3 regions of the Serratia sp. NPDC078593 genome follow, and region 1 is predicted to be linked to each of the others. Evidence: riboswitches for the same ligand, from Rfam matches in the RefSeq annotation. Region 1 holds a riboswitch; each other region holds the start of a gene.

Region 1 (7,649 bases):
CAATACGTTAATGATCGGCGATGCGTTGGCGATGGCATTAATGCGCCAACGCGGATTTAATGCCGAGGATTTCGCTCGTTCACATCCCGGTGGTAGCTTGGGTGCGCGCCTACTGAATCGGGTGCACCACCTGATGCGAACCGGCGATAGACTGCCAGCCGTTGCTGAAAGCGCCAATGTGATGGATGCAATGTTGGAACTGAGCCGTACCGGGTTGGGGCTGGTGGCCGTGTGCAATGAACAGCAAAACGTGGTGGGCGTTTTTACCGACGGTGACCTGCGGCGCTGGTTGGTAGAGGGCCATAGCCTGAATGACGCCTTGAGCCCAGCGATCACTCGGCCCGGCTATCGTTTACCGGCGCAGTGGCGCGCAGGAGAAGCCTTAGAAGCGCTGCATGAACAGCATATCAGCGCCGCCCCCGTGGTAGATATTGATGGCCGATTGGTCGGTGCCATCAACCTGCATGATTTGCATCAAGCTGGCATTGGTTAATTATCGCCGGTTACGTGAGGCGCCGGGGCATGATGGCGATGCCCCGACGAAATACCTAACTAAGGTTGATGACTGCGTTACCATTGAACCAAAGATACTCGAGCCTAGTGCCCCAAGGGGTGCTCCCGCGGCAAGCCGTTCGCGTGTTGTCGTCAAGCAAACCGATTTGATTCGCAATGTATCGCTGCGGTTCCCAGCATGATGGTTGCCGTAAGCTGCCATTATGTTGTCAGCCTTTACAGGAGTCTCACCACCACGCGTGGAAATGATGTACCGGCCCAATCCCTTGGCCCACTTCCAGGCTCTCCGCCTGCTGTAACGCGCGTTGCAAGTAGTCTTTGGCCGCCGCCAGCGTATCCGCCCAATTATCATGGCGTGGGCGCAAGGCGGCTAACGCCGCCGACAGCGTGCAACCGGTGCCATGCGTATGCCGCGTCGCAACACGGGGCGCAGTGAAACGCAGCTCGAACTCAGCCGTGAATAACCAATCAGGACTTTCACTCTCGCTCAAGTGCCCTCCTTTCATTAATACCGCCTGACAGCCCATCGCCAATAATGCACGGCCTTGCTCGCGCATCTGTAGCTCATTTTTCGCCTCTGGGCAGGCCAACAGAGCCGCGGCTTCCGGCAGGTTTGGCGTAATCAGCGACACCCGCGGCAAGAGTTCGCAACGAATCGATTCGACGGCGTCTGGCGCCAGCAACGGATCGCCGCTTTTAGCTAACATCACCGTATCTAGCACCACAAACGGCGGTTGATAATAGTGCAGACGCTCCGCCACCGCGCGTACGATGTCTGCGTTTGCCAGCATACCGATTTTGGCACTATCAATACGTACATCGCTCAAGACAGAATCTAACTGTGCAGCCACAAACGCCGGTTCAATATGATAAACCGATTGCACACCGCACGTATTTTGCGCCACTAACGCGGTGATCACACTGGTACCATAAGCCCCCAACGCCGAAAATGTCTTGAGGTCGGCTTGAATACCGGCACCACCGCTCGGATCGGTGCCCGCAATGGTTAACGCATTGATTCTTTTCATTGCAGCGCCCCTGCTTTCAACTGGTACAACGCATCAAGAAACACCGGAATAAAACTACCAGGACCTTCAGCCTGCTGACTCGCGCGTTCACCGCATAACGACATTACGCGACACGCAGTAGCCACGTGCCCCATTCGCTCACCCGGCAGGCAACTAAATGCGGCTACCACCGCCGACAACGCACACCCTGTACCGACAACGCGAGTCATCAGACGATCGCCTCCGGGGATCGCCCAACTGCGTTTGCCGTCGGTCACATAATCCACCGAACCGGTCACCGCAACTACGGCACCACTGGTTTGTGCCAATTGATATGCAGCAGGCAACGCGATCCGTGAGTCGGTAGTGCTATCGACACCGCGCCCACCACCTTGTAATCCACTCAATGCCATAATTTCAGACGCATTGCCACGGATTGCAGCTGGCCGCAACATCAATATACGCCTCGCAAAATCAGTACGGTAAGTCAACCCATCCACGGCAACCGGATCCAATACCCACGGTTTATTACTCTGATTAGCAGCTTCAATCGCCGCCAACATGGATTCAGCACGCGAGGCGGTTAACGTACCGATATTCACTAATAGACCATCGGCGATACGGCTAAATTGCGCGGCTTCGCTCGGTTCAGTCACCATAGCCGGTGACGCGCCTAACGCCAGCAAGACGTTAGCTGTCAAAGCCTGAACCACGTCGTTCGTCAAGCAATGAATCAATGGAGAATGGTGTTTGAATAGGTTGAAGCTGGCCGCAGCACAAGCGCTGGGTAAAATATCAGGTCGAGCGATCATAATCCTCCCAACCGGCGTTTAAGAAGGCAGATACCGGTTGGGTATCGAGACTTCCCTACGCTGGCATAATCCAGATCAGGTAATACGGGTAAAATCTCAGCCCTATCGGGCACCCCGAGTCTTTTGAATATGATAGATTTATCGTATTGCTAGCTACAATCATATATCACAAAAGGGGCTAATAGCCACATCCACTTTCTTCGGTTAAATTATCCCCACATAGATAATTAGGAAAATATTACCTTACCAAATAGCGCTATCACTCTTATTATTTATTACACACAATCGCCAACCTATACAGATAAGATTATCACATCATGCAAAAATATAAATTATTTTGATAATTAATGTTGATATTCACCCATGAAAAATAAAAAAAAGCCTTATTATGCCGTGTATTAATACGTAATAATTACTGTAAACTCATCACACCTTGATAAAAATAAAGTATTTTTGGGACTTTTATTAAATAACTTCGGTGATAAGTTGAGAATTATCCTTAAATTCCCATTTGAATTGCACAACCTATTTATAATCCATCAACAATGAGTGTAATATTCACCGGCAGTTAAGTGTTTATCCTAAGTTGTAGTGACTATCTCCTGTAGAAATCGTCCATGAGTTGTAAAATTCAATTCATGGATTATCGTCATGTAATGACACACATCTATCAGTAAAAAATGGAGTATTTATGAGAGAGTTATCTAAAGTAGAAATGCAAGAAGTTTCAGGTGCTGGCTTGATCGGTGATATCTTCGGTACACTGGGTAAAGTGACCGATCTTGCTGTCAATACCGTTGCTGGTATGATTGGCAATATTGCTGGTAACATTGGTAACAGCATTGGCTCTATCATTGGTATGGGTATGGGTTTCTTCGATAACATCGGTAAAATCTTCAATAATGCATTTAAACCAGCTGCCCCAGCTAATCCAGTTACTCCGCCAAAAGAATAAGTTATTTCACTATCTGTTGTCTATTTAGACTTATAGATATAATTAATAAGGATATTAATATGAAAAAGATTGAAAAAAATGTCGCTATGCAAGTATTGGGTGGCGCAATGGGCTGTGAAGTTAGCCACAATCTGAGCATTGTTGAAGGCAAAGAAGTTTGTTATGTAACGGTTGGTTGCGTTGATAAATTCGGCGTCGTGACCTCAAAAAGCAAACCTGTAGAACGTACTGAGTGCAAATAATCTTATTATAATAAGATAGCACCAAAGCATTCACTTCATAAATAAAATTTCAGTAAGGAATAGCTATGAGAGAATTATCTAAAGTAGAAATGCACGAAGTTTCTGGCGCTGGTTTCCTGAGCGATATGTTTGGCTCACTGAGCGGTGGCTTGTTTGGTGGTATCGGTAAAGACATGAACAATGCTGGTAATACTATCATCGGTAGCATCACTAATGGCTTTATTAGCGGTGCTAAAGTATTCACCGACTTCGTATTCAATGTAGTTAAAGGTTTCAACGAAGGTCGTTACCTTTAATTGATGTTACATTGAAGCCAGTTTGACGTTATCTCTGCTGGTATTTAATCATCCATTTTTTGTAATCATCTCGATTAGAGGTGGATGAGAACATTATTATAAGAGCAAATCCGAGCTGATACTGGATTTGCTCTTATCTATATAAATAATAAGCATTCTATGGAAAGAAAAGGTATTTATCGTCGGGAATTCATTGAAAACCAAAAACAGAAATGGAAAGGAAAGGTTTTATTAAAAAATGGTGCTCCTGCATGGATGGTTGCATTTTTATCCAGCCTATTCGTAATAACATTATTCCTTTTGGTTTACTATTTAGAATACACCCGAAGAATTGACGTTAGCGGAGAAATAATAACCTACCCGCACTCCATCAATATTTACTCCCCCATGCAAGGTTATGTCAAAAAAGCGTATGTTGCATTGGGTGATAAAGTTAATAAAGGTGATCCACTTTATGAGGTCAGCGTAGCTAGAATGACGCTGTCTGGTAATGTCAATGCAGAAAGAAAAGAGGCGTTAGACAAGCAGATTGCCAATATTGACTCAATTATCACTAAATTAAAAAAATCTAAAAAAATCACGATACTCAACTTGCAAAGCCAACTAGAACAATATGTCGAATCACACGAAGAGACAAAGAAACTTGTGGCCAGTGCACGTGAGGGCGTGAAGAACATGCGTGCAGGCATGGCCAGTTATGAGGAATATCGCAAGAAAGGTCTGATCACCAAAGATCAGCTAAATAACCAGCGATTCCTATTCTATCAACAGCAGAATGGGTACCAAGGCCTGAATAGCCAAAGTATTCAGGAAGGTTTGCAAATTTCAAAGTTGCAAAGCGAAATCCTGACTCAATCTTCTGAGTATGAAAATAAAATAGCAGAGTATGAATATCAACTGCATGATTTAAAAAGAAAAATAATAGAATATGATGCCGATGATACGACAATTGTCAGCGCACAAATAACGGGGCTGGTTGAATCACTGAGCGTAACGCCAGGCCAAATGGTCAACGTTGGTAGCAGCTTGGCACAAATCAGGCCAACAACCGATGTCAAATACTACTTGGTGATTTGGGTTCCAAACAACAGTTTGCCTTATATTAAACAGGGTGACAGCATCAATATTCGTTATGATGCATTTCCATCAGAGAAATTTGGTCAATTCCCTGGTAAAATTGAATCAATTTCCAGTATTCCTGTATCAAACCAAGAAATATCAGAATACAACATCCCTGCATTAAATAATAATGGGATGGTCAAAGATAACTATTATAAAGTTTTAGTAGCAGTAAAAAACACGGAGTTCAGTGATAAAGGAAAAGAAATGCATTTATCAAGCGGATTAAAAGCAAATGCCATCGTGTTCCTTGAAGAGCGCCCCTTGTATCAATGGATGTTTGTTCCGTTTTATGGAATTAAAAATAGCGTAACGGGGAAAATCGATGAGTAATGATGTATTTGGTTTCATTTCTCAGAAGCTGAGTTTCGGCCTGATCAAACGCGTACCGCAAATACTTCAGACGGAAACATCTGAATGTAGTCTCGCGTGTTTGGCTATGATTTGTGGTTATTATGGTCTAAATATAGACTTATACAACTTACGCCATAAATTCAGCGTGTCGAGCCAAGGCGCAACGCTGAATACGCTGGTGCAAGCCTCTACGATGGTTAACCTAAATAGCCGGGCGTTAACCTTAGATCTTGATGAAATTAAAGAACTGAAACTTCCCTGCATACTGCACTGGGACATGAGCCACTTCGTGGTATTGGTTGCAGTACGCCGCTCATCTTTTGTCATTCATGATCCAGCAAGTGGCAAGCGCGTCATTGGCATCAAGGAAATGTCCCAGCATTTTACCGGTGTCGCTCTGGAATTATGGCCTAATAGCCAGTTCACTAAAGCCACTTTAAAAAGCAAAGTCAAACTGCTGGATCTGGTTAAAAGCATCAGCGGCATCAAAGGCATTTTAACCAAGATCTTCTTCCTGTCAGTGGTGATCGAAACCGTCAACCTCCTGCTACCGGTCGGTACACAGCTAGTGACCGACCACGTTATTCAGGCTAAAGATAATAATTTATTGTCGGTTATTTGTATCGGACTGCTGTTCTTTCTTATATTCCATGCCTTTATCAGTATGATACGCGGCTGGATATCGTTAGTGACCGGCAGCATGATCGATCTACAGTGGAAAGCATCATTCTTTGATCACCTAATGCGATTACCGCTATCCTTCTTTGAAAAGCGGCACTTAGGCGATATTCAGTCACGCTTCTCGTCATTAGAAGTCATCAGAAATACCTTCACCAATAATATTATTGGTGGCCTGATTGATGGCATTATGACTATTGGCCTGATCGTCATGATGTTCTTCTATGGTGATTGGTTATCCTGGGTGGTGATCGGATTTACCGTTTGTTATGCCTTTATACGTATCGTCACTTACGATTTTTATCGTCGCATGACCGAAGAGAAAATCGTTAAAGATGCCAAGGCTAACTCACATTTTATGGAAACGCTCTACGGCATCTCTGCGATCAAAGCACTGGGTTTACATAAACGACGTTCAGGGTTCTGGTTAAATCTAAACGTTGATGCTACCAATACCAACATTAGATTGACGCGCTTCAATATGATGGTGGGTGGGCTTAATACTTTTATCTCATCGCTAGATCAGATCACCATTTTGTGGTTAGGTGCACTAATGGTAATTGATAACAATATGTCACTCGGTATGTTTATTGCATTTAATGCTTACCGTGGGCAATTTTCGCAGCGTTCAGCAAGCTTGGTAGACTTATTGCTCCAATTACGTGTTCTGTCATTGCATAATGAAAGGATTTCAGATATTGCATTTACTGACCCAGAACCTGAAGTACCACTAAGGAAAATTTTCGAGTCTGAACAACCTGTTTCTTTTGAGATTAAAGAATTAAGTTATCAATATGATGGCGCCCCGAAACCGGTATTTGATAAATTAAGTTTTAGAGTTGAAGCTGGCTCAAGCGTCGCCATCGTCGGCCCATCAGGCATTGGTAAAACAACCTTACTCAAAGTTATGGCAGGATTACTCTCGCCTACCCAAGGTACCGTGCAAATTGAGGGGATGGATATACATAAAATCGGTTTAGATAACTACCGTGAATGCATATCGTGTGTTTTACAAGACGATAAACTGTTCTCTGGCTCGATTGCCGACAATATCTCAGGCTTTGATTTGACACCAGATTATGATCTGATCGTCTCATGCTCAACTTACTGCAACATGCATGATGAAATCATGAAAATGTCGATGGGATATGAAACGCTGATCGGTGAACTAGGATCTGGCCTATCCGGCGGGCAAAAGCAGCGTCTGTTGATTGCACGAGCCTTATACAGAAAACCTAATATTATCTTTATGGATGAAGCAACCAGTCATTTGGATTTGGATAATGAATCAATCATCAACAAGTCCATTTCCGATCTGAATGTCACTCGTATTATTGTGGCACACCGGCCATCGACAATTGCTTCGGCGGAAAGAGTGATTAATCTGGCAGAAGCTGCAGCACCGACGCCTTAAGAGGCGTTGTTCAGCCAGACACTATATACCCCTCCTTGCTTCAAGTTACATCTTTGCTTATTACATCATTGATATAACTTGAAGCAAGATTAAACCCCAAGACTGCAAACGGGTTCTCCGATCCATCTGGCAAACGTCCACTATATACCTGTTAATTACATTTGATTTTTTTAACGTGTCAGTCTGCCGCAAGTCGTCATTGAACGCTGTATGCCAGGGACGCAGGGGGTTCGATATCCTGCGCACTGAAAATTGAGCT
Region 2 (7,649 bases), on a different contig from region 1:
ACTGCGCTCAACAGCGTCCCGCAGTGCCTTTCCATCCAGACGTTGCGCCAGCACAATGCATTCAACCAGTGGATTTAGCGCCTGAAGATGATGTTGTGCCAGGCGGGCTTTCCCTTGCGAAATATCGTCGCTTCGGTAAAGGATTTGCCGCTGTAGGTTAGTGAGATGCACGGTGTCATCATCGGCTAGCAACAGTGTACCAACGCCCGCCGCCGCCAGATATAACGCGGCGGGTGAGCCCAAACCGCCAAGGCCGACGATCAGTACTCGGGCATTTTTAATGCTTTCTTGACCTTGCGGGCCGATGTCTTCCAGCAACAATTGCCGGCTGTAACGTAGGAACTCGTGATCGGACAGTGACGGGGGGTTATGCATGTCGCACCTCCTTGCCTTCGATCATCCGTAGCAGGTCGGCGGTGGCGGCTCGCCAATCCGCCGCTTTGGTGATGGCACTGACTACCGCAATGCTGCCGACGCCGGATGCCAGCACCGCAGGGACGCGATCAATGTCGATCCCACCGATTGCCACGGTGGGAAAGTCTGGCAGATCCGCGACGTGACGTTGCAGTTCTGTCAGACCTTGCGGTGCGGAGGGCATATTTTTGGTCTGCGTAGGAAAAATATGCCCCAGTGCGATGTAGGAAGGTTTCACCGCTTTGGCGCGTGCCACTTCGGCGTCATCGTGGGTTGAAATACCGAGGCGTAACCCAGCCTGTTGAATGGCGGCTAAATCCGCCGTGTCGAGATCCTCCTGCCCCAGATGCACGCCATAGGCATGATGTTTAATGGCCAGCCGCCAGTAATCATTGATAAATAACCGCGCCTGATATTTTTTTCCCAGCGCGATCGCCTCGACGATCTCGCTTTCAACCCGATCGTCGGTTAAGTCTTTAATCCGTAATTGAAGGGTGGTTACGCCTGCCGCGAGCAGACGTGCGATCCATTCAACGTTGTCGACGACCGGGTACAACCCGAGACGATGCGGCGTAGCAGGGAAAGGCATCGCGATATCAGCCATTTTGCTCCTCCTGCCAGGCCGTTGCGCTGTGGTAGAGCTCACTGCCGCGAGAGCGAAATTCAGCAGACATTTTTTCCATGCCGGATAATACCTCGATCGGCTTGGCGGCTTCCTGCGCGGCGGCATAGTCGCGTACTTCCTGTGAAATCTTCATTGAGCAGAATTTGGGGCCGCACATTGAACAGAAATGGGCGATTTTCCCGGACTCTTGCGGCAGCGTTTCATCGTGATAGGCGCGAGCAGTGGCGGGATCTAACGCCAGATTGAACTGATCTTCCCAACGGAATTCGAAGCGTGCCTTGGACATGGCATTATCACGGATTTGCGCCCCCGGATGGCCTTTGGCCAGATCGGCCGCGTGAGCGGCGATCTTGTAGGTAATCAGCCCTTGCTTCACATCTTCTTTATTGGGAAGGCCAAGATGCTCTTTGGGAGTGACATAGCACAGCATGGCACAGCCAAACCAGCCGATCATTGCGGCACCAATGCCGGAAGTGAAATGGTCATAACCCGGAGCGATATCGGTGGTCAAGGGGCCCAGCGTGTAGAAAGGGGCTTCATGACAATGCTCCAGTTCTTCGGTCATATTGCGGCGAATCATCTGCATGGGGACATGCCCAGGGCCTTCGATCATCACCTGTACGTCATATTCCCAGGCAATTTTGGTGAGTTCGCCGAGCGTATGCAGCTCTGCGAACTGGGCGGCATCGTTGGCATCCTGAATGGAACCGGGGCGTAGGCCATCCCCGAGAGAGAGCGATACATCATAGGCGGCGCAAATTTCGCAGATTTCGCGGAAGTGCTGGTAGAGAAAATTTTCTTTATGATGCGATAAGCACCATTTGGCCATGATCGAACCGCCGCGAGAAACAATGCCTGTCAGACGTTTGGCCGTCATGGGGACATAGCGCAGTAACACGCCCGCGTGGATAGTAAAATAATCCACCCCTTGTTCCGCTTGTTCGAGCAGGGTGTCGCGGAACATTTCCCAAGTCAGATTTTCCGCTACGCCGTTAACCTTCTCCAACGCTTGATAGATCGGCACGGTGCCGATGGGGACTGGGCTATTACGTAGGATCCATTCCCGTGTTTCATGGATATAGCGCCCGGTGGAAAGATCCATCACGGTATCTGCTCCCCAGCGCGTCGACCACACCAGCTTTTCGACTTCTTCTTCAATGGACGAGGTTACCGCCGAATTGCCGATGTTGGCGTTAACTTTGACCAAAAAATTACGGCCGATAATCATCGGTTCGGATTCGGGGTGATTAATATTAGCGGGAATAATGGCACGACCTGCGGCCACTTCTTGACGGACGAAGTCTGGCGTGATGTTGTCTGGCAAATTGGCGCCCCAGCTTTGACCAGGATGCTGTTGGCGTAGCACCTCGCCACGTATGCGTTCACGGCCCATATTTTCGCGCAGGGCAATAAACTCCATTTCAGGCGTGATAACGCCCGCACGTGCGTAGTGCAACTGGGTGACGCAGCGACCCGGCAGCGCCTTACGTGGCTGCGGTAAGTGCTCGAAGCGGAGGTGATCCAACCCTTCGTCAGCTAAACGCTGCTGGGTAAAGCCGGAGCTTACCCCGCGCAGTGTTTCGGTATCATTGCGTTCGCTAATCCAGCCCGCTCGCAATTTATGCAGACCGCGATGGACGTCGAGTGAGGCTTGCGGATCGCCGTAGGGCCCGGCGGTGTCATAAACTGGAATCGCTTCGTTTTGTTCGTATTGAGGATGGTCTTTGCTGCCGCCGATGAGTGTCGGACTGAGCTGAATCTCGCGCATGGGCACCCGTAAGTCTGGGCGCGAACCTTCAAGATAAATTCTACGCGAATTGGGGAAGGCAACGCCTTGCAGGTTATCGATAAACTGTTGGGCTTGTTCACGCTGTTCTTTGCGAGGACGGGTTTTGTTCACATTAGACATAGCAAATTCCTACCAGTGTGGTGATGAGTGGAAAATTGCTTGTCTGGAGTTCGGAGGGAGTAACGATGTTAGCCGATCGGCAGAGGGATTTCTAAGGTTGGAAATCTACCGGTGGCGATTGATTACTCTTGTTCCCTTCGCGGGTCTTAACCCGATCAGGTTCCGCGGATCCCGAATTAACGGTCTCAGCCTGGTCGACTTTGATAAAAAGCGCGACGCTAGGCACTCCGACAAGAGCCCTCAGTATAAAAGGGCGTTGTTATTAGCTGCAAGGGAAAACTATTGGGTTGCGTTGTCCGGTGCCGTTTCTTGGTGATTCTGCTCCCAGCTTTCTGCAGCCAATAGAATGAGTCGATCTTCCAGTGCAAACCGGGCGGCCAGTACTTCACCGATCTCTGAGAGCGAGTGATGGAATGCTAAGCATAGATCTTGGTCGATCTCCGTATCGGCGTAACGATCGTGGAACGCCATCACCTGCTCGGTATTGATCCATAATTTGGGATAAATCTGCGTAGCCAGCGCCATTTTTGGGCTGCCCACACCTTCCACTCGTTTGATAATTCTGTCATAGATATGAAAATGCCCTGCGGAGAGATAATCCACCAAATTATGGCAAAAGTTCTCCAGCGCTTTTTCATTCAACGGCGTATGCTTTTCTTTGTTCGGTTTGATCCCTACGAGAGTGCAGTAAGCGACCAGTAATTGTTTGCGCGCTTCAAGCCATTGATCAACTAATTCATTACTACCACCAACGCGCTGAGTCAGGCTTTCCAAACGGTTGAGCATGATTGACTCCGTAAGTAAGAAAAAGTAACGGTAAGTTATAAAATTGTAACAAAATCGATTTCTAGAGTGCCAGTGAAGTGGAGGTTGTGCAACAACGATATGGAACTTGTATTAACGGGTAATGAGAATGGCTGGTGGATAGTCAGTCATGACAGCAAACTGTGGTTACCAAACGGTGAATTGCCGTTAGGGTCTGCCGACAAGATGGGCTTACGCGGCTGCCGCGCGAGCCAGATCGGTGAATGGGGGGGCGAGGCCGTGTGGCTGGTGCGTCAGTCAATGCCGAAAGACATGGGCTCAGTACGGCAATTGCTCAATCTCGATCGCGCTTTATTTCAGCTCGCCGGGCGTGGCGTGCAACTGGCTAATTTCTACCGTTCACATAAATTTTGTGGCTACTGCGGCCATGAAATGCACCTGAGCCGCAGCGAAAGTGCCAGCCTGTGTGGAAACTGTCGTGAGCGTTACTATCCGCAAATTGCCCCCTGTGTGATTGTTGCGATTCGCCGTGATGATGAAATTCTGCTGGCGCAACATGTTCGCCATCGTGGCGGTGTTCATACCGTGTTAGCCGGTTTTGTTGAAGTGGGGGAAACGTTGGAGCAGGCAGTTGCGCGGGAAGTGATGGAAGAAAGTCAGCTACAGATAAGAAATTTGCGTTATGTAACCTCACAACCGTGGCCGTTTCCGCACTCCTTAATGATGGCGTTTATGGCCGATTATCACAGTGGTGAGCTGTGCCCGGATCCGAAAGAATTACTGCATGCGGGGTGGTATCGCTATGACCGATTACCGTTGTTGCCGCCTCCAGGCACCGTGGCTCGGCGTCTGATCGAGGACACTGTGATTTTATGCCGCGAGGCCTAACTTGGATTTCTATGATGCTTGATGCTGCGTGGGTGCGTCTTATCGGCTCGTTGGCCTATGCTTGAGGCACGCCCCGTTGGAGACGCGCCGGCCACCTTGATGCATCTTCAATTATTTTGGGTATACAATAGCGGCAGATGATTAAGGGAGCCCGATAAATGAATGAGTTGAAGAACGATCGATACCTGCGTGCGCTGATGCGTCAGCCGGTGGATGTTACCCCCGTATGGATGATGCGCCAGGCCGGTCGTTATTTACCGGAGTATAAGGCAACGCGTGCTCAGGCCGGTGATTTTATGTCGCTGTGCAAAAATGCCGAGCTAGCCTGTGAAGTGACGTTGCAGCCATTGCGACGTTATGCTTTGGATGCTGCCATTCTTTTCTCCGACATTCTGACGATTCCCGATGCAATGGGATTGGGGCTTTACTTTGAAACCGGCGAAGGTCCGCGTTTCTCCTCGCCGATCGCCTGCCGTGCCGACGTAGAAAAACTCCCGTTGTTCGATCCGGAAGTGGAGTTAGGCTACGTGATGAATGCGGTACGTACTATTCGCCGCGAACTGAAAGGCCAGGTGCCGCTGATTGGTTTTTCCGGCAGTCCGTGGACGTTGGCGACTTACATGGTTGAAGGCGGTAGCAGCAAGGCGTTCACTAAACTGAAAAAGATGATGTATGCCGAGCCGCAAACGCTGCATTTGCTATTGGATAAGTTGGCAGACAGCGTCATTCTGTATCTTAATGCGCAGATCAAGGCCGGGGCTCAGTCGGTGATGATATTTGATACCTGGGGAGGCGTGCTGACGGGGCGTGATTACCGCGAGTTTTCACTTAACTATATGCATAAAATCGTCGATGGGCTGCTGCGTGAAAACGACGGCCGCCGGGTGCCGGTCACGTTGTTTACCAAAGGTGGCGGCCAATGGCTGGAGGCGATGGCAGCGACGGGATGTGATGCACTTGGTCTGGATTGGACGACCGATATGGCTGATGCACGCCGTCGCGTTGGTGACAAAGTTGCGCTGCAAGGCAATATGGATCCTTCAATGCTTTATGCTTCTCCACAACGTATTGAGCAGGAAGTGGAAACGATTCTGGCCGGGTTTGGTCACGGTGAAGGCCATGTCTTTAATCTGGGCCACGGCATCCATCAAGACGTTCCGCCAGAAAATGCCGGTGCCTTTGTTGCCGCCGTACATGCGCAATCGGCTAAATATCATCGCTAAACACATGGATAAGGAGACGTGGTGATCGATACTCAGGGTTTACGTGTTGAGCAACAGCAGCGCGCTTCAGACGTTATCCGCCACGATGATCTCCTTATTGACCCGCCCGCCTTTATCGCTGGTTGTGACGTTGGTTTCGAGCAGGAGGGTGCAGTGACGCGCGCAGCTATCGCGATTCTGCGCTACCCTTCGCTGGAATTGGTGGAATATCAAATTGCTCGTGTGCCAACCATCATGCCTTATATTCCAGGTTTTTTATCATTCCGCGAATATCCGGCGCTGCTGGCGGCGTGGCAGCAATTGCGCCAAAAACCCGATCTGATCTTGGTTGACGGTCATGGCATTTCGCATCCTCGTCGTTTAGGTATTGCCAGCCACTTTGGCCTGTTGGTGGATGTTCCCACCATTGGCGTGGCGAAAAAGCGCCTGTGCGGCAAGTTTGAGCCGCTCGACGAAGCGAATGGAGCGCAAACGCCCTTGTTTGATAAGGGAGAACAGCTTGGATGGGTATGGCGTAGCAAAGCGCGCTGTAATCCGCTGTTTATCGCCACCGGCCACCGCGTTAGCACCGACAGCGCATTAGCGTGGGTAAAACGCTGCATGGCGGGCTACCGTTTGCCAGAACCGACGCGTTGGGCTGATGCTATCGCCTCGCGGCGTCCGGCTTTTCAACGTTGGCTGGTCACGCATCCAGAAATGTCACGATGACGGTTTTTCCGTCCAAGATACCTCAGGAGCGTTCACAGCGATGCCGCTTGAAGTATGATGGGTATAGGTTAAACTGCGCCGCAGATAACGTCAGTGAGACAAAATAATGCTCCGTAATCCAATTCATTTACGTCTGGAAAAGCTTGAAAGCTGGCAACATTTGACCTTTATGGCTAGTCTGTGCGAGCGTATGTATCCGAATTACCAGATGTTCTGTCTGCAAACTGAGTTTGGTGAACCGGCAATTTATCGCAGTATTCTGGATTTGGTGTGGGAAACGCTGGTCGTAAAAGACGCTAAGGTCAATTTCGACAGCCAGCTCGAGAAGTTGGAAGAGGCGATTCCTTCGGCAGAAGAGTACGATCTTTATGGTGTTTACCCAGCGATCGATGCCTGTATCGCATTAGGGGAACTGATCCATTCGCGGCTCAGCGGGGAGACGCTAGAGCACGCCATTGCCATTAGCGAAACGTCTATTCGTACCGTGGCGATGTTGGAAATGACCCAAGCCGGGAAAGAAATGACCGATGAAGAGCTGAAAATTCTGCCGGCAGTTGAGGAAGAATGGGACATTCAATGGGAGATTTTCCGGCTGTTGGCTGCCTGCGAGGAGCGTGACCTAGACCTGATCAAAGGGCTGCGTTCTGACCTGCGCGAGGCTGGCGTAAGTAATATCGGGATAAATTTAACGCAATAAGGCAAGAAAACGTGATTTAACGCCTGATTTGTCATGCCTTAAGGCTTCACATCCGCACCCTGTCTGGTCTACATTTGGGGGGCGAAAAAAAAGTGGCTATCGGTGCGTGTATGCAGGAGAGTGCTGTCAATCGGCATATCCGTCGCACTCGATGCTTTGCAAACGATAAACACACTGTAAGGATAACTTATGAACAAGACTCAACTGATTGATGTAATCGCGGACAAGGCTGACCTTTCCAAAGCACAAGCTAAACTGGCTCTGGAGTCTACCTTGGCAGCGATTACTGAGTCTCTGAAAGAAGGTGATGCAGTACAATTGGTTGGTTTCGGTACTTTCAAAGTAAACCATCGTGCAGAGCGCACTGGCCGCAACCCACAAACCGGTAAAGAAATCAAAATCGCAGCCGCTAACGTACCT
Region 3 (7,649 bases), on a different contig from region 1:
TCCTATTTTATTGGTCGTGCGTTCAAAGGGCCGCTGCATCGTTGGTCATTTTTGAAAAAACACAAAGCGATGCTTGACCGTACGGAACATGCGTTGCATCAGCACAGTATTTTTACCGTATTGCTAGGGCGTTTTGTGGGGCCGACGCGCCCCTTGGTACCCATGGTCGCGGGGATGCTCGAACTGCCGCCCTATAAATTTGCCTTGCCGAACGTTATCGGCTGCGTTACGTGGCCACCGGTGTATTTCTTTCCCGGTATTCTGGCGGGTGTGGCAATCGATATTCCTGCCAGCGCTAATGGCGCAGTGTTCAAATGGCTATTGTTCGCCGTCGTGGTGTTGGTGTGGTTAGCCGCGTGGCTGAGTTGGCGTTGGTGGCGAGAAAGCAAGCGTGGCACCGATCGGTTGAGTGCTTGGCTGACACCGATACGTTTGCGTGTTGCTTGCGTCCTCAGCACGGTTGCTGCCGTTGCCTGTTTCTACGTGATGTGCCAGCAACCCTTGATGCCCGTTTATCGCCACCTGTTGTGGCAAGTTCTCGCCGGGTAATGATGCCAGCGCGCCCCGGTATCAGGGCGCGGTAAGCCTATTGGAAAAACGTTTCTAACTGTTCAAATACCCGCACGTCTTCGCTGTGGCGTTTTACCTGTAGCACGTCTTCGAGCTTTTCGACCTGGCTTATCATCTGCACCAAACGCTGGTCATCGGCGACCAATAGCCAGATGCGGCTTTGCTTACCGTCTTTTAACGGCATACACAAAATACCTTCCACGTTGAAGGCGCGACGAGCAAATAGGCCGCAAACGTGCGACATCACACCCGGATGGTTGCGAACCGCCAGCTCGAGGATCACCTGTGAATTTTTTGCTTCTGGCATGGTTTATTCTCCAATCATGTCGATGTTAGCGGCACCGGGGGGCACCATCGGGAAGACTTTTTCGTGGGTATCGATCAGCGCGTGGATCAGGCAAGGGCCGGGGCGCTGGATGGCTTCTGCCAGCGCCGCGTGAGGATCCGCTGCTGCATTCAAATCACAGGTATCCAGGCCGAAACCGGCGGCGATCTTGATGAAATCAGTGCGTTTCGGATAGGCAGAGGCAAAAATATGCTGCTGATAAAATAAGGTTTGTTGCTGGTGTACTAACCCCAGCGCCTGATTGTTCATCAGAATGATTTTTACGTCGAGATCGTGTTCTACCGCGGTGGCCATCTCTTGAATGTTCATCATCAGGCTGCCATCACCGGAAAAACACAGCACTTTGCGCTGTGGTTCAGCCAGTGCGGCACCAATTGCCGTCGGCAGGCCAAATCCCATGGTGCCAAGGCCTCCAGACGTCATCCACTGGCGTGGGCGGCGCAGTGGGTAAGCCTGCGCTACCCACATCTGATGCTGACCGACGTCGGTAGTGATAATGGCGCTTTCGTCAACGCAGCGCGCGGCTGCCAGTACCAGACCATAATGGCTCAATGGATCGTCGGCGTTTGGCATACTGAATGGAAACTCGCGTTTTAGATCGTTCACGGTAGTCAGCCATTCACTGCGCGGCTGCGCATCGATCTGCGGCAGTAACTGTTGCAGTACTTGGCCAACGTCGCCATGAATGGCCACCTGCGGCTGTTTGACTTTACCCAGCTCGGCGCGGTCGATATCGACGTGAATGATTTTCGCATTCGGGCAGAATTGCTCGGTTTTACCGATCGCGCGGTCGTCAAAACGTGCCCCTAGTACGATCAGCAGGTCAGCTTCTTGTAAAATAAAGTTGGTGCTGCGCGCGGCGTGCATCCCTAACATACCCAGTGACAGCGGGTGATCGACCGGCATTGCGCCCAGCGCCATCAGCGTCATGGTGGTGGGCAAGTTGGCACGTTCCGCCAGCGTTAACGCCGCCCGGTGTGCGTCTGCGCAGATGATGCCGCCGCCCAGATACAAGATAGGCCGTTTGGCCTGATTGATCAGGGCTGCCGCTTGGCGTACGTCGTCGGTTGCGAATGCGGGGGCCGGGTCGGGCGTCGCGATCGGCGGTAATTGTTCCAGTTCGATTTCGGCAGTTTGTACGTCTTTTGGAATATCGATCCATACCGGCCCAGGGCGGCCAGATTCCGCGATGCGGAATGCGTCGTACATCACCTGCGGTAACTCGCGGATATCGCGTACCAGATGATTATGTTTCGTGATCGGGATAGAAATGCCGTAGGTATCCACTTCTTGGAACGCGTCGGTGCCGATCATTGAAGAGGGCACCTGCCCGGTGATGCACACCAGCGGAATTGAATCGAGTTTGGCATCGGCAATGGCGGTAACCAAGTTGGTAGCACCTGGCCCACTGGACGCGATACACACCGCTGCTTTGCCGTTAGCCCGTGCCATGCCTTGTGCCATAAAGCCAGCTCCCTGCTCATGACGGGCCAAAACGTGGTGAATCTTATGGCTTTGGCTCAGTGCGTCATACAGCGGTAGTGCTGCGCCTCCGGGAATACCGGCGACGGTAGTGATGCCTTGACGCTCCAGCAGATAGACAATCAACTGGGCGCCGGTAAAGCGCTGCCGTGGATGAGGTGTATCCGAAATTGCCATGTTCCTATCCTTTTCTCAGAGCCGGTTCGCTTCGCTGAGCAGGGTATAGAAACAAGAAACCCCGCCCGGTTTGCGCCGGCGGGGTTTGGGAATCGATGCGTTGATTCAGACCCTACGGCGCATTGCCGACGACCACCACCACACGCACGACGACCACCGCGGCGGGTAGCGCGGTAATAAGTAGGGTCGAAGTCAGCGAGGATGCGATCACAGGGAACCTTATCATCAGTAATGAAATACAGAATTTTATAAAACCACAGGTGCAAAATTCGCACAACAGGTTTATTGGCGCAGCATAAAAAACGCGCGCCAGATCACGCTTTAATCGCTATACCCAATATGCTGGCTTCAGCCGCGCTGCCATCGAGCAGCGCTTGAGTCGGGCCGTCGTAATAGATTCGCCCATCGACCACCAGCAGCGTGCGTTGGGCGATGCGAGCGGCATCATCTAGGTTATGCGACACCATCAGCAATGTCAGGTTGCGCTGGTGACACACCTCATCTAGCCGTTGCAACATGTCACTGCGCAAGGCGGGATCGAGCGCTGAAAAGGGTTCATCAAGCAACAGGATCGGCTGTTGACGAATGAGGCAACGCGCCAATGCCGCACGTTGGCGCTGGCCGCCAGACAGTTGCGAAGGTAAGCGTGGTAGGTGGTCGTTGAGCCCGACCTGTTCGGCAATGCGCTCGACGTGCTGGTGTTGCTGAAGGTTCAAGCGTAAGCCGGGATCCAGCCCTAATCCGATGTTTTGTCTTACCGTCAGATGGGCAAACAGGTTATTTTCCTGAAATAGCATCGAGACCGGTCTTTTTGACGGTGACGTATGGGTATGGTCGTTGCCGTTGAGTCGCAGTGTGCCGCTGGTTGCGGGCAAAAAGCCGGCAATCAGGCTGAGCAACGTGCTTTTTCCCGCGCCGCTGGGGCCGAGCACCGCCACGCGTTCGCCCGGCTGGATGCTCAGATCAAACCGCATCGGCAAGTGTTCATACAGGTAAGTGAGTTTCTCAAGCTTTATCATTGCGGCCCGGTAAGCGTTCAATCAGGGTGAATAACAGGAAGCACAGTATTAACAATAACAGCGCGGTAATGGCACCGTCGTTGCTGCGATAGGCACCAATTTGTTGATAAAGATAGAAAGGCAGGGTACGAAATTGCTCATTGCCAAACAAGGCCACCACGCCGAAATCGCCAATTGATAGGACACAGGCGAAGGCGAGCGCTTGCGACAGTGGGCGGCGCAGGGCTTTCAATTCGATCCAACGCAGCCGTTGCCAACCTTGCATCCCCAGCGACAGACACAGCGGATTGTAGCGTTCTGCTACGTCGCGCATCGGGTTATCCAATACTTTTAATGCGTAAGGAACTGCCATCAGCGCATTGGTCAATATCACCAGTGCATAAGGGGATTGCGGCAGTCCTAACGTATCGCTAAACAGCAAGAAAAAACCGGTCGCCAACACGATACCTGGCATCGCTAGGATGACCATCCCACTCAGTTCTAGCATTTGCCCCCAGCGCAGACGCTGCCGTAATTTCAGTTCGCGGCTGCTCCACAGCAGCATCATGGTCAATACGACACACAGTAAACCGGCGCCAATCGCAATACGCAACGAGGTCAATAATGCCTGCCATAAAACTGGCTGTTGCAAGACGCGGAGCATCCCCTGATTGGCGCCGTCCACCACGACCGCCAGTAGCGGAGGCAGTAACAAGAGCAAGGCGGCGACGATCAGCAGGCAATCCGTAGCGCGTTGCCAACGGTTATCTTCCGGATTGCGCCAGTGGAAGGCCTGCGTATTGCCAACCGGTAGCGCCTGACTCAGCCGTTGGCTGAGTATCACCCACCCCAGACAGCAGGTTAATTGAATCAAAGCCAGTAATGCGGCGCGGCTGAGATCGTAGTCGTAGCTTAATGCCTGATAGATCGCCAGTTCGATAGTGGTGGCCTGCGGCCCGCCGCCCAGTGACAACACGGTGGCGAAACTGGCGAAGCACAACATGAAAATCAGTGCGCCACTCGGTAAAATTTGACGACGTAGTGCGGGCCATTCGACAAAGCGAAACTGTTGCCAACCGTTCATGCCTAACTGCGCCGCCAATTGGCGCTGTTCTACCGGAACGTTTTCCAGCGCTTGTAACAGCAGACGGGTGGCTAACGGCAGGTTGAAAAACAGATGTGCCAGCAGAATACCTTGCAGCCCGTACGGCGAAAAATGATATTCCACGCTCAACCAGCCGCACAGGGTTGCTAACCATCCCTGACGGCCATAAACGGTGAGCAGCCCAAACACCGCAACCAACACTGGCAATACCAGTGTCATGGCGCACAGCCGAAGTAGCAGCGTGCGGCCAAGAAAACGGCGGCGATACAGCGCGCGCGCCAACGCAATGGCGGGCAACACCGAGATCAATGCGGACAGCAGAGCCTGCCAGAAGGTGAAGCGCACCACGTGCCACAAATAACTATCCTGCCAAATAGCACGCCAGTCGCTTTGCGGCGCATGACGCCACAGCGAGCCGAAGGCCAGCAAGGCGACCAGCAAAATAACGCTGGCGGCCACTAGCCCGGGCCATAGCCAACGTGGGATCACTGGCTGACGGCGGTTTGCCATGCGCGTATCCAGTTGCTGCGTTGTTTCGCGACCTCTTCCGCGCTGTATTGCAATGCGGTTTGTGGCACGGTCATGCGTTCAAAACCGGACGGCAGAGACGTGTTGATCACCGGGTACATCCAGTTGCCCGTTGGAAGGGTATTCTGGAACGCGGGGGTCACAATAAATTGCATGAAGCGTTCCGCTAATTGAGGGTGCTTACTGGCTTTTAGCTTACCGGCTACTTCAACTTGCAAATAGTGACCTTCGCTAAAATTGGCCGCTGCGTAGGTGTCCTTTTTCTCTTCGATCAGATGATAGGCCGGGGATGTGGTGTAGCTCAGTACCAAATCGCCTTCGCCTTTCAGGAATAAACCGTAGGCCTCGCTCCAGCCTTTGGTAACGGTAACGGTTTTTTTCGCCAATTGCTGCCACGCAAGCGGTGCCTGATCGCCATAGACTTTCTGTATCCAAAGCAGCAGTCCCAACCCCGGCGTGCTGGTGCGCGGATCCTGATAGATCACTTTCCAAGGGTGTGGGCTACTGATCAGCTCTTTGAGGCTTTTGGGCGGATGCTTCAGCGTCTGTTTGTTGTAAACGAAGGCGAAATAGCCGTAATCATAGGGGACGAAGGTTTTGTTCTGCCAACCGCCGGGCAGCGTGAGTTTACTGTTATCAATATCGCTAGGTGCAAACAGATCGGTCTGCTGAGCGGCGTGCAACAGGTTATTGTCTAATCCCAGCACCACGTCTGCCTTGCTGTTTTTGCCTTCCATACGTAGCCGATTGAGCAATGACACGCCATCTTCCAGTGCGACAAACTTCAGTTCACAGTCGCACTCTGCTTCGAAGGCTTTTTTGATGGCAGAGCCCGGGCCCCATTCGGCGGCGAACGAATCGTAGGTGTAAACCGTCAGGGTTTCTTTTGCCAATGCGGGTGCTGCGAGCAGCAAAAAGAGGCAGGGCAGGTATTTTTTGATCACTTTGCACTCCTGTAATAATAGGGGCAAGGTCTCTGAGGGCAGCTGCGGCTGCCATGCTCAAATCCCTCCGCCGGTATTGACCGGATCAGGTTCGACGGGTTTATCCCCTTTATCAATGGCGTGGTTGCCGTGTGGCCGCAACGCCGTTGTGTGGGTATATCTCAGCAAAAATTGTTTCTGCACCCCGTTGAGACGGCGCTATTGTAAAGAGTAAGTTGCATCGGTGAAAGACGATTATGCTTCCGGTGGCGCAAACCAGGCCGATTTAAAATCAAACCAGCCAAGCGTATTCATGCGAACGCCGCGCATACTGCGCTGGCCGTGCAGTTTCAGCCAGTGGTGGAACAACGGATGCAAATGATGCTGATTCACTAATCGCTGACAGAACTCAGCCAACGGCAAGCGGTTATCTCGCCACATTGTGGCATCCTGGCTGAGATCTTCACTCATGCAGTGTTGCATCAATGGCAGTTCGTACAGCGTTGCGAATAGCGAAAATTCCAACGGTAAATAGAAGTTAGCGCTGCCCAGCCACAGATCGCTGTGCGCATCGCCTTGGTGCCATTGTTGATAATCGATAATTTGCACATTCAACTTGATGCCGTGCGCCGCTAACAAGGGTTCAATGGCTCCGCTGATGGCGTAAAACTCGGAATGCTCGCCGTAATAGGTCAACGTCAGTTCGGTTAATCCTTGCGGTTTGGGTTGCTGCCCCAGTTCACAGTTGTGATGCCAGCGCGGTAAAATGCCATAGGCGGGTGACCAATAACGTTGGTATACCGGATCCGCGTGGCTCAGTAACGCAATAGGGTTGATCAGTTCGCATAGCCAACGGCGGATCGCCGGATCGCGACACTGCGCTGAGCGCTGATCGAACAGTAAGAAATAACACCCTTCTTCCAACCGACTTTCCAGCTCGTTGTTAACGGTGTCGTCAGCCTGTAACTGTACGCCGGAGTGCACCAACTCCTCCGTTACCTCAGGCAGTACCCAGATATTGACCTCGTCAATCAGTGCGCGAAAGCCAAAATAATCATCAAAAGCGTGAATTTTCATCTGGTTTTGATGGTTACGTACTACGCGGTAGGGACCAGTGCCAATCGGGTGACGGGCGAAATCCGGCAGATTGTGCCATTCGCGCGGCAAAATCATCGCATGTACGCTGCCCAGCAGCCAAGGCAACCAGTAGTCAGGGGTATGTAAGTGAACATCGATAACATTGGTCGTTGGTGACGTGACGCGATCGAGATGTGAAAACAGTGGCTGAGGGATTAACCTTGCGAGTGATAAGATCACGTCCTCCATCTCCAACTCACGGCCATGATGAAAATGAATCACTGGCCGCAGATAAAAGCGCCAATGTAGCGGGGTTAAGGCTTGCCAGTGGTGAGACAGATCGGCTTCGAGTTCCCCATTTTCCTCATTTATTCGCGTCAATCCGCTGAAAATCTGCCGCGCTAGGTGCGTTTCTGAGCGGCGCAGCGCCGATCCGGGTAAGA

What was found. Region 1 has a riboswitch for thiamine pyrophosphate ahead of thiM (hydroxyethylthiazole kinase). Riboswitches for the same ligand answer to the same signal wherever they lie in the genome.
Region 2: another riboswitch for thiamine pyrophosphate. It lies ahead of thiC (phosphomethylpyrimidine synthase ThiC); the one in region 1 lies ahead of thiM (hydroxyethylthiazole kinase).
Region 3: another riboswitch for thiamine pyrophosphate. It lies ahead of thiB (thiamine ABC transporter substrate binding subunit); the one in region 1 lies ahead of thiM (hydroxyethylthiazole kinase).

The regions. Positions count from the first base shown of each region.
Region 1 covers NZ_JBNNGK010000006.1:70,697-78,345, forward strand. Annotated here, with positions in the region: gene gutQ (arabinose-5-phosphate isomerase GutQ) at 1-493, shown strand, start outside; gene thiD (bifunctional hydroxymethylpyrimidine kinase/phosphomethylpyrimidine kinase) at 741-1,541, opposite strand; gene thiM (hydroxyethylthiazole kinase) at 1,538-2,332, opposite strand; TPP riboswitch at 2,368-2,459, opposite strand; gene ACQKDS_RS09010 (hypothetical protein) at 3,024-3,287, shown strand; gene ACQKDS_RS09015 (hypothetical protein) at 3,347-3,529, shown strand; gene ACQKDS_RS09020 (hypothetical protein) at 3,595-3,825, shown strand; gene ACQKDS_RS09025 (HlyD family secretion protein) at 3,985-5,277, shown strand; gene ACQKDS_RS09030 (peptidase domain-containing ABC transporter) at 5,270-7,390, shown strand.
Region 2 covers NZ_JBNNGK010000026.1:4,096-11,744, reverse strand. Annotated here, with positions in the region: gene ACQKDS_RS18930 (HesA/MoeB/ThiF family protein) at 1-375, opposite strand, end outside; gene thiE (thiamine phosphate synthase) at 368-1,018, opposite strand; gene thiC (phosphomethylpyrimidine synthase ThiC) at 1,011-2,948, opposite strand; TPP riboswitch at 3,064-3,188, opposite strand; gene rsd (sigma D regulator) at 3,228-3,734, opposite strand; gene nudC (NAD(+) diphosphatase) at 3,834-4,601, shown strand; gene hemE (uroporphyrinogen decarboxylase) at 4,760-5,824, shown strand; gene nfi (deoxyribonuclease V) at 5,846-6,532, shown strand; gene ACQKDS_RS18895 (YjaG family protein) at 6,639-7,229, shown strand; gene hupA (nucleoid-associated protein HU-alpha) at 7,419-7,649, shown strand, end outside.
Region 3 covers NZ_JBNNGK010000001.1:121,987-129,635, reverse strand. Annotated here, with positions in the region: gene ACQKDS_RS00585 (DedA family protein) at 1-549, shown strand, start outside; gene ilvN (acetolactate synthase small subunit) at 587-877, opposite strand; gene ilvB (acetolactate synthase large subunit) at 881-2,575, opposite strand; gene ivbL (ilvB operon leader peptide IvbL) at 2,688-2,801, opposite strand; gene thiQ (thiamine ABC transporter ATP-binding protein ThiQ) at 2,890-3,594, opposite strand; gene thiP (thiamine/thiamine pyrophosphate ABC transporter permease ThiP) at 3,581-5,188, opposite strand; gene thiB (thiamine ABC transporter substrate binding subunit) at 5,164-6,150, opposite strand; TPP riboswitch at 6,195-6,347, opposite strand; gene sgrR (HTH-type transcriptional regulator SgrR) at 6,385-7,649, opposite strand, start outside.